2 regions of the Alcaligenes faecalis genome follow, and region 1 is predicted to be linked to the other one. Evidence: riboswitches for the same ligand, from Rfam matches in the RefSeq annotation. Region 1 holds a riboswitch; the other holds the start of a gene.
The links. A riboswitch is a leader RNA that binds a small molecule or an ion and turns the genes downstream of it on or off. The one in region 1 is predicted to bind S-adenosylmethionine.
Positions count from the first base shown of each region.

Region 2: linked by a shared signal. The riboswitch ahead of CPY64_RS10025 (hypothetical protein) and the one ahead of metX (homoserine O-succinyltransferase MetX) in region 1 are both predicted to bind S-adenosylmethionine.

Region 1 covers NZ_CP023667.1:141,060-149,913, reverse strand. The annotation lists gene CPY64_RS00685 (LrgB family protein) at 1-28, shown strand, start outside; gene CPY64_RS00680 (trimeric intracellular cation channel family protein) at 49-666, opposite strand; gene CPY64_RS00675 (muropeptide transporter) at 675-1,904, opposite strand; gene metW (methionine biosynthesis protein MetW) at 1,922-2,551, opposite strand; gene metX (homoserine O-succinyltransferase MetX) at 2,548-3,792, opposite strand; SAM riboswitch at 3,782-3,860, opposite strand; gene CPY64_RS19230 (response regulator transcription factor) at 4,064-4,339, shown strand; gene CPY64_RS00655 (hypothetical protein) at 4,269-4,799, opposite strand; gene gshA (glutamate--cysteine ligase) at 4,994-6,577, shown strand; gene CPY64_RS00645 (TonB-dependent receptor domain-containing protein) at 6,771-8,825, shown strand; gene CPY64_RS00640 (class I SAM-dependent methyltransferase) at 8,822-8,854, shown strand, end outside.
Region 2 covers NZ_CP023667.1:2,124,202-2,133,055, reverse strand. The annotation lists gene CPY64_RS10060 (LysR substrate-binding domain-containing protein) at 99-974, shown strand; gene CPY64_RS10055 (DUF4139 domain-containing protein) at 984-3,017, opposite strand; gene CPY64_RS10050 (prepilin peptidase) at 3,243-3,923, shown strand; gene CPY64_RS10045 (NAD(P)/FAD-dependent oxidoreductase) at 4,131-5,204, shown strand; tRNA gene CPY64_RS10040 (tRNA-Leu) at 5,543-5,627, opposite strand; gene CPY64_RS10035 (PadR family transcriptional regulator) at 5,789-6,361, shown strand; gene CPY64_RS10030 (siderophore-interacting protein) at 6,364-7,164, shown strand; gene CPY64_RS10025 (hypothetical protein) at 7,161-7,505, opposite strand; SAM-I-IV-variant riboswitch at 7,623-7,716, opposite strand; tRNA gene CPY64_RS10020 (tRNA-Leu) at 7,869-7,953, shown strand; gene CPY64_RS10015 (four-carbon acid sugar kinase family protein) at 8,099-8,854, opposite strand, start outside.

The DNA of each region.
Region 1 (8,854 bases):
TGTGCTGCGCTGGTTAGGCGTGGCCTGACAAGGCAGGACAGGCTGGCTCTAGCGCCACTCGTCACGATAGACGAAGCGGGGCATCTGCCAATTGCGGTGCAGAGCCAGCATACGGAAACTCAAGCCGATAATCATGGGGCCCAGCAGGGTTACATACGGGTGCCAATCCAGGTGCTGGGCACCCAGATACAAAGCACCGGTCAGCATGGAAACGCTGGCATACATCTCCTTGCGCAGCAGCAAGGGGATGTCATTACACAAGATGTCGCGCAAGACGCCACCGGCACAGCCGGTAATCATGCCGCTGAGCAGCACCACTGTAATGGGCAACTTCATCTCCAGCGCAATCTGACAGCCAATCACAGTAAAGACCACCAGCCCCATGGCATCGAGCAGCAGGAACAGACTGTGCAAGCGCCGCATGATAGGGGCGATCAAAGCCGTCAGAATGGCCGCACCCGCCGTGATCCACAGGTATTCAGGATGCTGCACCCAGGTCAGCGGGTAATGCCCCAGGAGCACGTCCCGCACCGAGCCGCCGCCCAGGGCAGTGACGCAGGCGATGGTACAGACGCCCACCCAGTCCATATCGCGACGGCCAGCGGCCAGCGCCGCAGTCATGGCTTCTGCGGTGATGGCAATAATGTAGAGAACAAGTAAGAGCATGATATTTTTCAAGCATCAAGCTGTTGAATAAGGCCCCGATAACAACGCAGCATCAGCAAGCCAGGCACAGCAATAAAGACGGTACAAATAAAAAAGCCCGGCCAGCCCAGGGATTCGACCAGCACAGGCGTCAAGGGCCCGGCCAGATAGGTGCGTCCCACTGCCGACAAGGCCGACAGCAACGCAAATTGAGTGGCGGAATAAGTTCGATTGCACAAGGCCATCAACAAAGCGACAAAAGCCGCTGTACCCAAGCCACCACACAGGTTTTCCAGACCGACCACACTGCCCATCAGCCACATGGATGGCGAAGTTTCAATCGCAATCAGCCAGTAACCCAGGTTGGAGACGGCCTGCAAAACACCAAAAATCATCAAGGCACGATACAAACCCAGGCGAGCCATGATCGCCCCGCCCATCAAGGCTCCAACTACGGTGGCGGCCAGGCCGAACACCTTGTTGATCGTGCCGACCTCGGACAAGGTAAAACCGGCAGCCCGAATCAGAAAGGTGGTGGACAAGGCTCCCGCAAAGGCATCGCCCAGCTTGTAGAGCACGATCAGCGCCAGAATACTCCAGGCACCGGGGCGCGAGAAAAAATCTGCCAACGGCGCTACCACCGCCTCAGACAAGCTGCGCGGTGGGCGGCTTTGCTCCTGTGGGTCCGGTGAAATCAAGGTCACCAGTGCGCACAGCGCCATGAAGCCACCCATCAGGAAATAGGTGTTGGACCAGCCCAGCCAGCGGTCGGCCAGAATCAGGGCCAAACCACCAGACACAATCATGGCAATGCGATAACCCATGACCTTGACCGCCGCCCCTGCCGCCCGTTCCTGCGCTTGCAGCACATCAGTGCAATACGCATCAAAGGCAATGTCCTGCGTGGCCGACAAAAAGGCTACCCACACGGCCAGCAAGGCCAGCGCAGTCAAATTCACGGAAGGAGAAAACAGACCCATGGCCGCAATCGAGGCGGCCAGCAGCAATTGGGTGACCAGTATCCAGCCGCGTCTACGCCCCATAAAAGGCGGCGCATAGCGATCAATCAGGGGGGCCCACAGAAATTTCAGCGTATAAGCCGAGCCAACCAGGGTCAGGAAACCGATCTCGGTCAGCGAAACATTTTCAACGGTTGCCCAGGCCTGCAAAGTGCCTGAAACCAGGGCCAGAGGCAGGCCGCTGGCGAACCCCAGAATCAGCAAAGGCAAGACTCGGGGACTGGTATAGACACGTGACACGTCAGGCCTTATTAGCGCTAAGCAGCAAGAAAATGGGGAGACTCGAAACGATACATGGCCAAGGTACTGCGCCAGCCCGGCAAAAAGCGCACCGTGTCGCGACCATTGAATGCCGCACGATCAAGAATACGTACGCCCACCGCCTGGGCCAGATCCTGAAAGTCTTTCATGGTGCACAAATGGATGTTGGGCGTGTTGTACCACTGATAAGGCATTTCGCCCGTGACCGGCATGCGTCCGCGCAAGATGCTCCAGCCATGTGGCCAATAACCGAAGTTAGGAAACGAGACGATACCATACCGCGCCACTCGCGCCATCTCGCGCAGGATGTGCTCGGTATGGTGCATGGACTGCAGGGTTTTGGACAGGACGACGGTATCAAATTGCTGGTCGCTGAACAGCGCCAGGCCTTTTTCCAAGTCCTGTTGAATGACATTGACGCCACGGCGCACCGAAGCGATCACGAACTGATCATTCAGCTCCACACCCGTGCCGACAACCCGGCGTGTATCACGCAGGTGCGCCAGCAAGGTGCCATCGTTACAGCCCAGATCCAGCACACGCGAACCTGGCTCAATCCACTGCGCAATGCGCAGCAAATCCGGTCTTAACATGGCGTCATCCACCTGTGTTTGCAGCTTAGTCATTCTGCCAGCACCCCTGTAGTACGCGTGCGCGCAGGCAAGCCCAAATTAGTGGCGATCTGGTCATAGTATCCCTGCACAACGGCATGGTAACGAGGGTCTTCCAGCAAGAAAGCGTCGTGCCCGTGCGGCGCATCGATTTCGGCATAGGTTACCTGACGCTGGTTGCGCAGCAAGGCCTGCACGATTTCGCGCGAACGCTCGGGCGAGAAACGCCAGTCTGTCGTGAAGGACACCAACAGGAATTTGGCCTGCACCTTTTCCAGCGCCTTGACCAGATCCCCCTGGTACTGACGCGAAGGATCAAAGTAATCCAGCGCACGGGTGATGATCAGGTAGGTATTGGCGTCAAAATAACGCGAGAACTTCTCGCCTTGATAACGCAAATAGGATTCGACCTCGAATTCCACCCCGTAGTTGTAGTGGTACTCACCGCCTTGGGCTGGGGCGCGCTGATTGCGGCCAAACTTTTCCGCCATGACAGTATCGGACAGGTAGGTGATATGGCCCACCATGCGAGCCACGCCCAGGCCAGCCTTGGGGACCACGCCGTGCTCGTAATAATTACCACCGTGAAACTGCGGGTCGGACAAAATGGCGCTGCGGGCCACTTCGTTGAAAGCAATGTTCTGGGCCGACAGACGCGGGGTACTGGCAATGACCACGCAGTTTTCCACGCGCTCCGGGCAGCTGATGGCCCAGCTCAGGGCCTGCATGCCCCCCAAGGAACCGCCCATGACGGCCGCAAACTTGCGGATACCAAAGTAATCAGCCAGACGGGCCTGGGCACGCACCCAGTCTTCTACCGTCAGAACGGGAAACTCGGAACCCCAGGGTTTGCCAGTGGCGGGATTGATGCTGGACGGGCCGGTAGAGCCAAAGCAGGAGCCGATATTGTTGACGCCAATAACAAAGAAGCGATCGGTATCCACCGCTTTGCCGGGGCCGACCATATTGTCCCACCAGCCAGTGCTTTTGGGATCGTCGTCGTAATAACCGGCAACGTGGTGCGAGGCATTGAGCGCATGGCACACCAATACCGCATTGCTGCGTTCTTCGTTAAGGGTGCCGTAGGTTTCGACTGCCAGCTCGTAGCTGGGCAGCACTTGCCCGCTGCGCAGATGCAGGGGTTCGTCAAAGGCGATGAGTTCGGCTTGTACAGGGCCCACGGAACCTTCGGGGATCAAACCGCAGGATGGGCTAAGGGCGCCAGCGTCGGCGCTAGGGACGGAATCAGTGGCCATCAGGACCTCTTTAGCTGGATTTATGGAGCGCCCGCAAGCGGATCAGGCAAATCGGCGCAAAACGTATAAGACAAAATTCTAGCATCGCTGCGGCGCGGCGTCCAAATCGACCAGCCGGGATCGATTCAGAACTCTGGGCAAAGGTAACGTCAGAAAAAATACAATGCTTTGATTTACATCATTATTTTCGTGCACATCTGTCTGCCAGCTAAGCTAAATTTGAGTACATTGGCCCGACGTCTACCACGAATGCATGAGGAATGGCTTTACCGTGACGCATCTAACTTCACGCGAGCAGTCCTGCCTGAACTGGGCTGCCCATGGCAAGACCAGCTGGGAAATCAGCATCATCCTGGGCATTACTGAACGCACGATCAACTTTCACTTCCAGAACGCCTACGCCAAGCTTGGAGTCTATAGCCGCCAAGCTGCCATTACCCTGGCCCTGCAACAGCACCTGATCAGTGGCGATCCGGCTAGCGAGCTAAGCCGTCAAAGAAAACCTTCGCCTGAGCCGCGTCCGGGGCCTTCCCGGAATCCGTCATAACAAAGCCCTGCACCAGCCAGCCCGGCTCCATGCGTATCATGGCCTCCAGGCGCAAGGCCACGCCGCCCACATCACGCGTCATGAAAAAGACCTGGCCTGGTGGAGGAAGTTGTATCTGGCTTTGCTCGCTGACCTGTCCATCCGGTATGAATTTCCCGCGCAGGGACTCATGCAGCGCTTCATACAGCCGTTGGCGGGCAGCCTCGTCCTGTTGCAGTTCCGTGGGCAAAATCACGTGGCCCACGGTATAGCTTTGCCCGCCGGCCGTGGCAGTAGTCAGGTAAAAATCCAGTTGATGCTGCTCGAAATCCAACATTCGGTGGCTGGTGGTGGGCTTGCCAGGCAACATGGCCGACAAGCCGGTTTGCTCAAGCTGGACCTTGCGCCAGTTAAACTCCGGACTGCAGGCAGCCAAGGTCAAGAAGGCCACCAGTATCGCGATAATGCGCCTGATCATCATGGTGCTAATCCCATATCCCGTTTCATGCTTTTCATCGGCTGGCTGAACAGCCGCCTTATACTCGCCCTGCCCGATACGCCTTTTGGCGCAACTTAACAAAGCAAGTGTGGTCGGACTACTATTTATAGACGGGGCCAGGCCCCTTTGAACAGTCCCGTATCTTGCACCCGATTTCGAAAGTGGGAAACACCACCATGAACACCAGCCACGAACGCCGCCTTGCCCTGCAACAGAATCCCGAGATTTTGAAAGGGATCTTGCGTGGCATCGAAAAAGAAGGACTGCGCGTCGATGCGCTGGGCCAATTGGCAAACACTCCCCACCCGCAAGCTATCGGGTCGGCCCTGACCAACGGCCACATCACCACCGACTACGCCGAAGCCCTGCTGGAGCTGATTACCGAGCCACGAGCCCGGGTCGAGGACGTGTTGCAGGAGTTAAGCGACATCCATACCTTTGTAGCCAGCAAGCTGGACCAGGAAATTATCTGGAACCAGTCCATGCCCGCGCTCCTGCCCGCCGAAAAGGACATTGCCATTGCCTGGTACGGCAAGTCCAACACCGGCATGCTCAAGCATGTGTACCGCCGTGGCCTGGCCGAGCGCTATGGCAAACCCATGCAATGTATCGCCGGCGTGCACTACAACTTTTCCCTGCCGGATGGCATCTGGCCCTTGTTGAATGTCTGTGGCGACAATCTGCAAGACCAGCGCTCCAACGGGTATCTGGCGCTGATCCGCAACTTCACGCGCTACTCCTGGCTGCTGATGTACCTGTTTGGTGCCTCGCCCGTGCTGGATGCGAACTTCCTGCAAGGTCGCAACAACAATCTGGACAAGATCGACGAGGACACGCTGACCATGCCCTGGGCGACCAGTCTGCGCATGAGCGATCTGGGCTATCACAACAAGGAAGCCCAGGCCGAGCTTCAGCTTTGCTACAACGACCTGGACACCTTTGTGATGCGCATGTATCACGCTGCCGTGACCTCTTGGCCGGACTACGAAAAGCTGGGTACCCACCGCGATGGCGAGTGGATTCAGCTCAACACCCATATTCTGCAGATTGAAAACGAGTACTACTCCAGCATTCGTCCCAAGCGCACGACGCAGCGTAGCGAACGCCCGGCTACCGCCCTGGCTCAGCGCGGTGTGGAATATATCGAAGTACGCTGCCTGGATATCGACCCTGAGTCGCCCACCGGTATCTCCGAGCAAACCTGCCGCTTCCTGGATACGTTCCTGCTGTTCTGTACCATACAAGACAGCCCCTTCTTCCCGGACGGTGGCTACTGCCAGGACAGCAAGAACAACTTTGCAACCGTTGTGCGCGAAGGCCGCCGCCCCGGCCTGATGCTGACCAATCAGCAAAAACAAAGCGTCAAGCTGCAGGACTGGGGCCACGAGATCCTGGAATCTCTGCTGCCTTACGCACACATGCTGGATCAGGCCCTGAATACCCAAGGTCACACCGAAGCCGTGCAAGCCCAAATCCGCAAGCTGGAGAACCCCGAGCTGACGCCGTCAGCCCAGCTGCTGAGCCGCTTGCGCGACACGGGTTTGAGCTTTCACGACTACGCCTTGCAACGCAGCCGCGAACATCATGAAACCTTGTTGGCCCACCCTTTGCCTGCCGACAAGCAAGCTGCTTTCGAACAACAGGCCAAAGATTCTCTGCAAGCCCAAATTGATATCGAGGCCCAGGATCAGGAGTCCTTTGAAGACTACGTACAGCGCTACGAGCGCAACCTGATTCCACCTGAAGTGGAAAACAGCTAAACGACTCCACTAAAAAGCCGCTCTCAAGAGCGGCTTTTTTTTGCTGCCTGCACACCCACGCGACCTCCGAGCTCCTTCGAACAGCACAAAAGCAAGCTCTGCTTTTCCCCTTTTCTTGAAATGGCTTTCCGACTATTTCAAAAAATAATTGTTATGTTATAACATCTCGAAAATTAACAAACCGGAAGATGAGATGCGTTTCCAACCCCGTCCCCTGCCACTCGCCCTGGCTCTGCTTTTGTGCGCCTCTGCCCAAGCCAATGAAATTGAAGAACCTGTCCCTGAACTGGCCCCTATCCGAATCTCCGCCAGCCCCCTGGCCTTGCAACAAACCGAGCTGGCCACGGCCAGCACGGTCCTGCAAGGCCCCAAACTGGATTTGCGCCGCAGCAGCACCTTGGGTGAGTTGCTGGACGGTGAAGTCGGCATCCATGTAGACAGCTTTGGTAGCGGTGCCAGCCGCCCCGTCATCCGCGGCCAAACCGCACCCCGCGTTAAAGTCCTGAGCGATGGCGCAGAGGTCATGGACGCATCGGCCATCTCGCCCGACCACACCATCACGGTCGACACCTGGCAAGCTGATCGCATTGAAGTGCTGCGCGGCCCATCGGCCCTGCTGTATGGTGGCGGCGCCATTGGTGGCGTGGTCAACGTACTGGATCGCAAGATCCCAACCGCCATCCCCGAAAAGGGGTTTGAAGGCTCGGTACGCGCCCAAGGCTCCACGGCTGATCGCGGCAGGATCGGCGCGGTGGAAATGACGGCGGGTGAAGGCAATATCGCCTTGCACGTAGAAGGTGCCTCCCACCGCAGCCGTGACTATCGTGTCCCGAACTGGACCGACAGCCGCGTCAAGGACTCGGACTCCAGCACAGACACGGGCAGCATCGGCCTGTCCTTTATTGGCGACCGTGGCTACATTGGTGCCGCCTACTCGTATCGTGAAGGCAGCTATGGTCTGCCCGGTCACAGCCACGAATACGAGGACTGCCACCCGCACGGCGCCACCCTGCATTGCGGCGGCCACAGTCACGACCATGACCACGATCATGGGCACAGCCACGATCACGGTCATGAGCACGAGCACTCCGCCACCGCTCATCTGCGTACCCAACGTTTCGATATACGAGGCGAACTGCGCGATCCCTTGCCCGGTTTCCAGCGCGCTCGCCTGCGTGCGGGTGCGACCAACTACCAGCACGTAGAAAAAGATGGCGATATTGCTGGCACCCGCTTTACCAATCGAGGTTATGACACCCGCCTGGAGCTGGAACACAATCCATGGGGGCCGTTTGAAGGGGTCATCGGCCTGCAAACCAGCCAGTCTGATTTTGCGTCCCGCGACGGCACGGAAAACTTCATCCCTCCTACCCGCACCCGCAGTCAAGGCTTGTTCCTTCTGGAGAGCGTGAACTGGGACGACTGGCGTCTGGAACTGGGCGCTCGTCAGGAATGGCAAACCGTCACACCCGACTCGCAAACTCTGGAGCGCCGCAAAGGCACGGCCACCTCCTTCTCTTTGGGCACCGTCTGGGACTTTGCGCCTGAGTACGCGGCCAGCCTGTCCGTATCCCGCTCGCAGCGTCTGCCCACGGCGCAGGAGCTGTTTGCCAAAGGCGTGCACTTTGCCACACTCAGCTATGAACGCGGCGATCCGAATCTGGACCGGGAAACCAGCCATACGGTTGATCTGGGCCTGCAAAAACACCTGGGTGATCTGCGCTTTGATCTGCGCACCTTCTACACCCGCAGCTCGAACTACATTTATGGTCGCAGCCTGGACCGCCACGAAGACTTCCAGCTGATTCAATACAGCCAGGACAAAGCCCAGTTCTGGGGCCTGGAAGCGGAAGCCTCCTACCCCGTCACGTCCTGGGCCTCGCTGAGCGTCTATGGCGATCTGGTGCGCGGTAAACTGCAAGACCCCGGCCGCAACCTGCCACGCATGCCCGCCGCCCGCCTGGGTATTCGCACAGATCTGAACTGGCAGAACTGGTCCGGTTTTGTGGGATACACCCACACCTTCGGCCAGGAGCGCGTGGCAGAGCATGAAGAGAGCTCGCCGTCTTACGGTTTGCTCAGCATGGGTTTAAGCTACCGCCTGCATATGGACCAGAACACCTACACCCTGTACCTGAGAGGAAATAACTTGCTGAACAAGTTGGCTTACCGCCATACCTCCTTTATTGCCCGTCAGGCCCCGCTGATGGGGCGCAACATCCTGGCCGGGATACAGGTGGAATTTTGAGCAAGACCGCCATACACACGGGTAGCCGT
Region 2 (8,854 bases), 2.0 Mb from region 1:
GGGAGTCGTATATGGCGGCCCTATGACAGTACAACTAATTTCTGTAATACGAGAATCGGATAATTTGGGCTTTGAGTCTTAGCAAGGAGAGCGACAGCATGCTGGCTCTGGAACTGAAGTCCTTTCACGCCACCGCCCATTGTGGCTCTATTACCAAGGCTGCCCAGCAACTGGGGATCAGCCAACCCACGGTGACGTCGCATCTGCGGCAGCTGGAAACCCGCTATGGCGTGGAGCTGTTCTATAGGCAAGGCAAGGGTGTGTACTTGAGCCAGCAAGGGGAACGGCTCCTGCCCCAGGTCGAGCAGTTGATGCAGCAGGCCGCGCAGATCGATTTCAGCTTGCGCGATCTGCGCGATCTGAAAAGTGGCATATTGCGCGTAGGCGCAACCGGGCCGTATTACATCATGGCGGTATTACGGAATTTTCATCAGGCCTACCCCGGCGTGAAGATGCGTTTGAGCATTGATAACTCGCAACGGGTTCTGGGGGCCCTGCATGACTATCAACTGGACGTAATCGCGTCCTCTGCTTTAGTTGATGACGCGCGCCTGGTGCGCCTGCTGCTGGCCTCCGATCCTCTGGTCGCTGTGCTGCGGGTGGACCATCCTTTGGCAAACCGTCAGCGTGTACGCATTATGGATTTGTGTCGCTATCCCATCTTGATGCGCGAGCAAGGTTCCATGACGCGGGAACTGTGTCATCAAGTGTTTCGTCAGGCCGGGCAGGAACCAGGCCAGATTCTGGAAATAGGCAGCCGGGAGGCGATAGGGTGGGGGGTGGTATGTGGCATGGGAGCCAGCTTGCTGCCCTTGCGCGAGGTGCCTGCGCATCCGGACATCATCAGCTTGCCGCTGAGTGATGTGTCGGCTCATTTGAGCGAGTTCGTGTACTGCCTGAAAGAACGCGCGCAGGGCCATGCCATACGCGCGTTTCTGGAGCAGGTGCAGGCCGAGTTGCCTGCACCGGCATAAGGACCGGGATCAAGCCAGTTCGGCCAGACCCTTTTCAAAAGCCTGACGGGCTTTTTGCACGGCGTCGCGCTGTTCCTGAACGGCTTTGCGCTGGCTGGCAATCTGGTCTTCCTGCTGGGCCAGTTGCTCGCTAAAGCGCTGCCCTAAGGTGCTTTGGGCACTGACTGCTGCCAGGTTGGCGCGGATGCGCTCCTGTTCGGCCACGGTTTCGTTCAGGCGCTCGACGGCCTGGTTTTGAGCCTGCTGGGCCTGGCTCAGTTGACGACGCAGCTCGATCAGCTTGTCCATCTTGGCTTGCTGCGCGCTGTCCTCACCGTTGCCACGCCATTGCAGCAGCATGTTCTCGTCGATTTCTTCCAGACGCAGTTCCACATGGTCCTGCAGGCTCAGCTGGGCGGTGACAGTGACTGTCTTGCCTTTGGCAACCTTCACTTTCAGGCGGTGCTCCTGGGCCGTGTCGCTATCGTGCGCATCCGATTTGAGCGTCCAGCCGTCCTGACGGGGCAACTGGATCAGCACGGTACGATCTTCATCGGCCGGGGCTTTGATCTCATAGCGGAAGTTCTGCAAGCGTGTCCATTCCGAACGAGCTACGCCGTCCGTCACGCGGGTTTTGCTCAGGCGATATTCATCCGTCTGCTCTTCGCGGATCTGCACTTTGCTGTCCTGGGCAAAGTAGATCAGGCGCTGCTCGCCAGCAGGCAGGCCGGCCAGCTCCGCGTCACCCACATGGCCGTCCTGTTCATTGAAGACCGTGATAATGCCTGGTGGCAGGCTGTTGGCCTGTTCATTGTTGACCCAGATAGCGGCGGTGGGGTGATCACCTGCCTGGCCGCTGCGGTAAACCGACAGAGATTCGGCTTGCAAAGACGTATCGATAAAAGGCACCGATACAGTTTGGCCTGTGGGGACGCTCAGCGTCTGAGGCAGCGTGAAGCGTACTTGAGTCAGCCCTTCCTGTGCCTGGGTGCTGGCACCCGCGCCGCCCGCAGCCCACTGTTTGGCCATGCTGCTATCGGCCGCGTACGCCGCGCTTTCCATCATGATGGGAGCGGGGGCGGCTGGAGCCATGCGGGCACGCATGGCGGCGCCAGTTGCTTTGCGAGCTTGATTCGCGCTGACCGTGGCTTGAGTGTCCGCTTGCGGGGCGATGGAGCTGCCTACTGCAACCGGCAGTTCGGGACGTTCGTTCCAGTACCGCTCCAGCAGACGCTGGCGCAGCATCACTGGCGAACCGGAGCTGAGGGTGACTTTCACATCCTTCCAGTCTTCGCCGCTGGTGTTCTCAAAAATGGCCCAGGCCTGCAGGCGGGCCTTGCCGTCCTGCATCATCAGGCGATAGGAGCTTTTCCAGACCGGTGCGGGAATCAGGTAAGACAGGCGCGCTGTCTGGGTATCGGTCTTGTTCAGGACCAGCTGAATATCACGCGATTGCTGATTGCTTTGGCCTGCCAGCACTTGGGTGGCCTGCTGCAATTGCTGCTGCAAGGTTTTATCCAGAATCTCCAGACTGGTATCCGGGCCCAGCTCCAGGGTCTGGATCTGGCCTTGCTCAGTCAGCACGCTCAAGATGGCCTGGGCGGGGCGTTCGTTGGTGGCGGCGGTTGCTTGCACGCCCAGAACGGCACCTCGTACCAGACGACCCTGCGAACTGGCGCTGACTTGCTGGCCGCGCAGGGCCTGCGCCAGGGTAGCGGGCGAGCGCAGGTCTTTGGCCGAGAAGGGCAGGCTGTCAAAGCTTTCTTTCAGCGGGGCCAAACCGGATAGCGTCAGGGATTCGATGCGGTTCTTGCCGTCGACAGCCATCAGGGTTTTCAGAATGTCATCGACCTGGGTCAGGGGGACACGCAACTGGGCAGTGCCCGCGTCGGAAATGGGGATTTGTCGCTCGATCTCGGCCATACCGGCGCTGGATAAGGTAATGGACTCGATCTGCTGGGCCCAGGCGGTACTGGCTGCCGAGCCCATCCAGACCAGGAGCAGGGCGCCGGTCAAAGAGCGCAGTCGAGGTGTACGCGCAGCGTGGGGCACAAAGTGGTTCATAGCGCTTCCTTATTCATCCGTAAGCGAAACAAAGGTGTGAAGCGCATTATGCCTAGCCTTGCTGGGCTCTGTCTGTCATTCGGGTAACAAAAAAATGCCATGATCCCGCTTTGCTCCCCCTGGAGCAAAAAATGCTTACGTCATCAAAAGCACGCAAGGCTCTGCTAGGATTTGGGCAGCGTGGCCTGTGCAGGCGCGCGTTTATTAACCCGGTGAAGGATCAATATGATGTGGACGTCGTGGGGCAATGCCTGGGCGGGAATGGGGCTTGCTCTGGTTTTGGCGGTTTGTTTTTTCTGGCCTGCCCGACGCTTGTCCTGGAGCTTGCCCATAGAACTGGAGCCTGAACTGGCCGGGCGTTCGTCGCGTGTCCATCGTCAATGGGGATGGGTATGCCAGAGTCTGGCCCTGGTTCTGATGCTCTGGGCCGGTTGGCGCTGGCAACTGACACCAGCGGCAGCGGCGGCTTGCGTGTTGATCGCCGGGACGGCCTTGCTGGCCTGGATTGACGCGGAGACCGGCTATCTGCCCGATCGCCTGACTTTACCCTTGCTGTGGCTGGGTTTGCTGGTCAACCTGGATCACACCTTCAGCAGCCTGCCTTTGGCCGTGATTGGCGCAGCACTGGGTTACGGCCTGCTGTGGTTGTTGAATCATGTGTTCTTGTTGCTGACCGGGCGTGCGGGTATGGGCTATGGCGACTTCAAATTGCTGGCCGCGTTGGGAGCGTGGCTGGGAGCCGCCGCCTTGCCGGGGATTCTGTTGGCAGCCTCCCTGCTGGGTTTGCTGGCGGCTTTGGTCTTGCGCCTTGGCGGGCGTCTGCAAGTCGGGCAGGCGATTCATTTTGGCCCTTATCTGGTTCTGGGAGGCTGGGTCATGCTGTTTTCCCTGCCTCGCATTCTGTAAACAATGCCTCGGTTTTTCTACATTTTCGATCTTGTGCGAATGGCTTAATTCGACGCCGGGTGGTTTGGTCTTGGATAGGAGTCGTGGTAAAACGTCCGGGGCCCATCGGGCTGGCGGGAGTTCCGCCCGCGCTTGATGTGGGCATACAACGCGGTTCTATGGACATTATCCCGCTGACAAAGCAGGCGGGAACCTGGGGATGAAGGCATGATTATTGTTGTTGGCGCCGGTGTGGCGGGTTTAGCGGCGGCGCGTCGCCTGAGCATGCAAGGTCAGGAAGTGACATTAGTGGCTCCCCAGGAGCCCCAACCCTCGTTTGGCGAAACCTTGTCTGAACGTGGAGTCGTGGTGTTGACTAGTCTGGGCTGGGCAAGCTGCTTGAATGAGACGGTGGCCTTACGTTCACAAGGGCGTTTTTCGGTATGGGGTGGCTCAGGATTGCGCACCGTGCAGGATGAGGACGGGCAGGGCTATCTGCTGGACAAGGCCCGTCTGGAGCAGGCGCTGTTTGAGCGCGTACAAAAAGAAGCGAAGGTCAGTATCCGTCAAACGCGCGTCCTGGGTCTGGAGCATCAGGCTGAGGGTGTGATTACCAGGCTGGCAGACGGTAGCAGCCTGGAGGCCGCTGCCTTGATCGATTGCACGGGTCGTGCCGCCCTGTCCGCCGGAGCGGCCGCCGAACGTCATCGTCTGGACAGGCTGGTTGCTGCCTGGCACATCTTTGACTTGCCCGAAGGGTCCGAGCCATTGGCCGCTTCGCTGGTGGAAGCCGTCGAATTGGGTTGGTGGTATTTGTCCCCCATGCCTGGCCATCGTTTGATGGTGGCCTTGTTCTCGGACTCGGATCTTTTGCCCGATGGCTTGAGTCGTGATGGTTCGGTATGGGCCGGTTTGCTGAGCTGTGCCGACGCGGCACGGGTGCGTATGGAAAGCCTGGGTCTGGATAGCCAGATGGCGGATCACACTCCTAAAGTCAGCGCTGCCGCCAGCTGTACGGTGTCTTACTTCGTGGAAGGCCGCATCTTGCGTGCCGGTGATGCAGGCGCGGCCATGGACCCTTTGGCTGCCAATGGTTTGGCAACGGCCTTGTGGAGCGGATCACAATCGGCACAAGCTGCTGTGGCCCTGACGCAAGGCAATCCGGAGCCGGCACGTGCTTATGAGAAAGACTATTTGCTGGGCTTGGTGCGTCATCTGAATTCGCAGCACGCTTTGTATGGCATGGAGCAACGCTACGCGGCGCAGCCTTTCTGGCAACGCCGTCATCGCGCATTGGAATGATGCCCAAGAGGGCGGGATAGCTGAATAGCTTGCTATAACACCGTCAGAGTTAAAAAAGAGCCGAAACAGCATGAGCCTTGTTTCGGCTTTTTTGTGGCTGGCAGTTATTCAGTACATCTGGAATTGATTCTGGGCGCTTCTGGCCGCATCCTGACAGAAGCTCTGCCTGTTGGCGGTTGATGTGCCCAGCAGAGGGATTAGGCGCATTGAGGTGATCCCCGCAGGATCTGCATGCCAATCATTTTCGCCTTCAAGCAAGGCCCTTAAACACTGTGTTTTCTGAAGACGAAAAACAAAAAGCCGATCATTGCAAAATGATCGGCTTTTTGAGGAATTTGTGGTGCCCAGGAGAGGACTCGAACCTCCACACCCGAAGGCACATGGACCTGAACCATGCGCGTCTACCAATTCCGCCACCTGGGCTTTGATTCAGGCTGCTGCCCGTCTCAAGCATTAAATTATAGGACGAAATTCCAAAGTAAAGCAAGCGTTTTTAGCTCGATAAATTTAATTCCAATTTCTAGTTGATTGGCATTCTCATTATCATTATAGTGTGTCGTGTGATATAGCATAAGAGTATGAACATGAAATTCAATACATTGGATGTCGAGCGCATGCTGCTGGATATGGGCCAGGGCCGAAAGTACTCCGCTCGGGCCATGCAGCTCATGCTGATGGTTCTGCTCAAAGAGGGCAGTACTCACGGTTACCAGTTGATTCGCCGCTTTGCGCAGCTTAGCCAGAACAGCTATGTGCCCAGCGCAGGCGCGGTGTATCCCGCCCTGGCGTATTGCGCCACGCAAGGCTGGGTGCTGATCGAAGAAGAAGGTCGTCGCAAGATGTATAGCCTGACCAAGGAAGGTCAAACGTATCTGGAAGAGCAAAAGGAAAAGTGCGATTACCTGATGCAATCCCTGACCTATCGCGGACGCAAGCTGGTTTGGATACGGCAAATGCTGGCCGAGCACAACAGCGACGAGGATTTGAAGGCCGCACAGGAGCAAACAGGCTGGTTGCCAGAATTTGTCCAGGTACGCCACAGCCTGAAGCAGGCCATGTTTGAACAATCAACAGCCAGTCTGGAACGACAGGCTGAGGTGGTGGCCGTTCTGGAAAAAGCCATCGCCGAAATACGGAACTTGCCCAAGGAGTCTTAAGAATGCAGTCCGAACAATTAACGCAGAAAGTTGCTCATACCTTGAAGTTGCGTTTGCTGACCGTTAAGAAGCGACGCGAACTGGGGCCTGATATGGTGCGCATCACCCTGGAAGGCTCGGATCTGGAAGGTTTTTATACCCCCGGCTTTGACGATCACGTCAAACTGATTTTCCCGGACCCGATCACCAAAGAACTGCGGCTGCCCCAAATGGGCGATCGTGGCATGGTCTTTGCCGCCGGACAGGAAAAGCCCCCCATCCGCGACTACACCCCTCGAGAGTTCCGTGAACAGGAACTTGAGATGGATATTGATTTTGTGGTCCACGGTGAAGGCCCGGCATGCCAGTGGGCCATGCACGCCAAAGAGGGCGACAAGCTGGGCGTGGCCGGTCCGCGCGGCTCCTTTCTGGTCAGCAAGGATCTGGATTGGCAAATCCTTATTGGCGATGAAACCGCTGTGCCGGCCATGGCGCGACGAGTGAAAGAACTGCCTTCCAATGTGAAGGTGCAGGTGTACGTGCTGGCACGCAATCTGCTGACCGTGGGGGCGATGGAAGCGCCGGATCACGTCACCGTGAACTGGATTCCTTCGCTGGCGGGTCTGAATGGCATTCTGGATGCACTGCGTGCCGCACCCGAGTTGAGCGGTACCGGCTATGTATGGGTTGCCGCAGAGTATTCCATTGCTCAAAGCCTGCGCGAGTACTGGGTGCAAGAACGCGGTCTGGATAAAGGCGCGATTCGGGCCAGCAGCTACTGGCGTCAAGGCGATCAGGGCGAGGATGCCCCACTTCTGGACTAAGCGGCTTTTTGCTGAGGGTAGGGCTGGGCGCGCAAGCGTCCGCCTACTTTCAGGACGGGCTGCAAATCCGTATCCAGCACAGTATCGGGATGAGCCAGACGGTGTTCGTCAATCAGGCGGGCAATGGCATCCATGTTCAGCAACAAGGTGCTGTCAATATCGTGCTGGAAGCGGGCCCAATAGCCACCGCGACAACTGGAACCCAGCCAGCGCGGCTCGTAATGCCCGACTGTATCCGCATGCGATTCGCACACAACGGCCAGCCGGGAACAACCGGGGCGCAGGACAATGCGGTAGCTGTGCTGTTCTAAAGTCAGGTGATAACAAAACGGTGCAGACATGAAACACTCCTGTTTAGCTCTTGGAAGGGAGTTCCGGGTGAGCAAGTTGGATTAAAAGACCCTTTGCCTGACGCCAGTCAGACATAAAAAAACCCGCTGGCAGCGGGTTCGTATCTTGATGATCCCATTGATTGCCAGATGGCCATATCTTGAATCCACCTTGTGCGGGTACACAGGTTGGCATGGGTTGCCCCAACTCTTGATATAGCAATAAGCATAAAAGCGTTTCTTATGAAGTGCAAGGGCCGTGCTTATTTCTGTTGGGTATGAGAAATACAGAAATAGTTTGCACTATTTAAAATTCGTGCTATAGTTATCTTCTGTCTTGCAGAGATGCGTTGAAAAACAAATCCAGCAGTCAGAGCCCAGGTGGCGGAATTGGTAGACGCGCATGGTTCAGGTCCATGTGCCTTCGGGTGTGGAGGTTCGAGTCCTCTCCTGGGCACCAACATTCCTCAAAAAGCCGATCATCGCAAGATGGTCGGCTTTTTGTTTTATGCGTTCGGAAAACAAGGGCTTTGAACCTTGTTTTAGGACGAGCAAAGTCGCTTATATAGGTCTGGCGGCGGCTGTATGCATAACCGTGATTCGCATCAGAAAGAGGTGCCTTTAATCACCCGATCAAAGAAATCCTCTGGGCCCATTTGTCCGCCTTTAAGCACCAGCTCCAGCCCATCAATCTCATCGTCCCCATGGCAGAGGCAGGCGGCAACGCCTGGGCTGACTAAACCCAGATAACTCAGGCCCCAAATACCCAATGCCTGGGTGCTCAAGCTGGATGTATCTCCGCCAGCAATGCAAAGACGAGACAACCGTTGCTCTAGTCGTAATTGTTTGACCAGATGATGTAAAAACTGCGCGCTATCTTCCGCGACTCGCTGTGCAGGCAGGGCGGTGCGGGTTCGGTCCTGATTGGCAGGCTTTGTTCGCAGCAAGGTATGGCGCCCTTTGCGCATATTGTCGATGACGATTGCGTGCAGCTCTGCCGCATAGCTTGGGCTGTGATGCAGTTCGTAGGGGTCAAGCTCAACGGTGTCTGCCTGTTGGCAATGGTCGACCTGTCGAGCGGTGACGGGCGATTGACTTCCCACCAACATCAACACAGGCTGCTTACTCCTTGGCAGCCCAGCAGCAACTTGGCCGGAAGTTTTGTGCCGTTGACTTAGGTAAGCCTGTGCCACGCTGCTGGAACCCACCGTTAATACTGTCCCATGTCGACTCAGTTCGTTCAACAGCTCACCGGCATATTCAATATCCTGCTCACATGCAATATCCAGTAGGGGATGGAGGTGCCCGTGATCTCTGGCTTGCTCTTGCCATTGCAGGCTTTGTTTGTCCGCTTTGTAGTC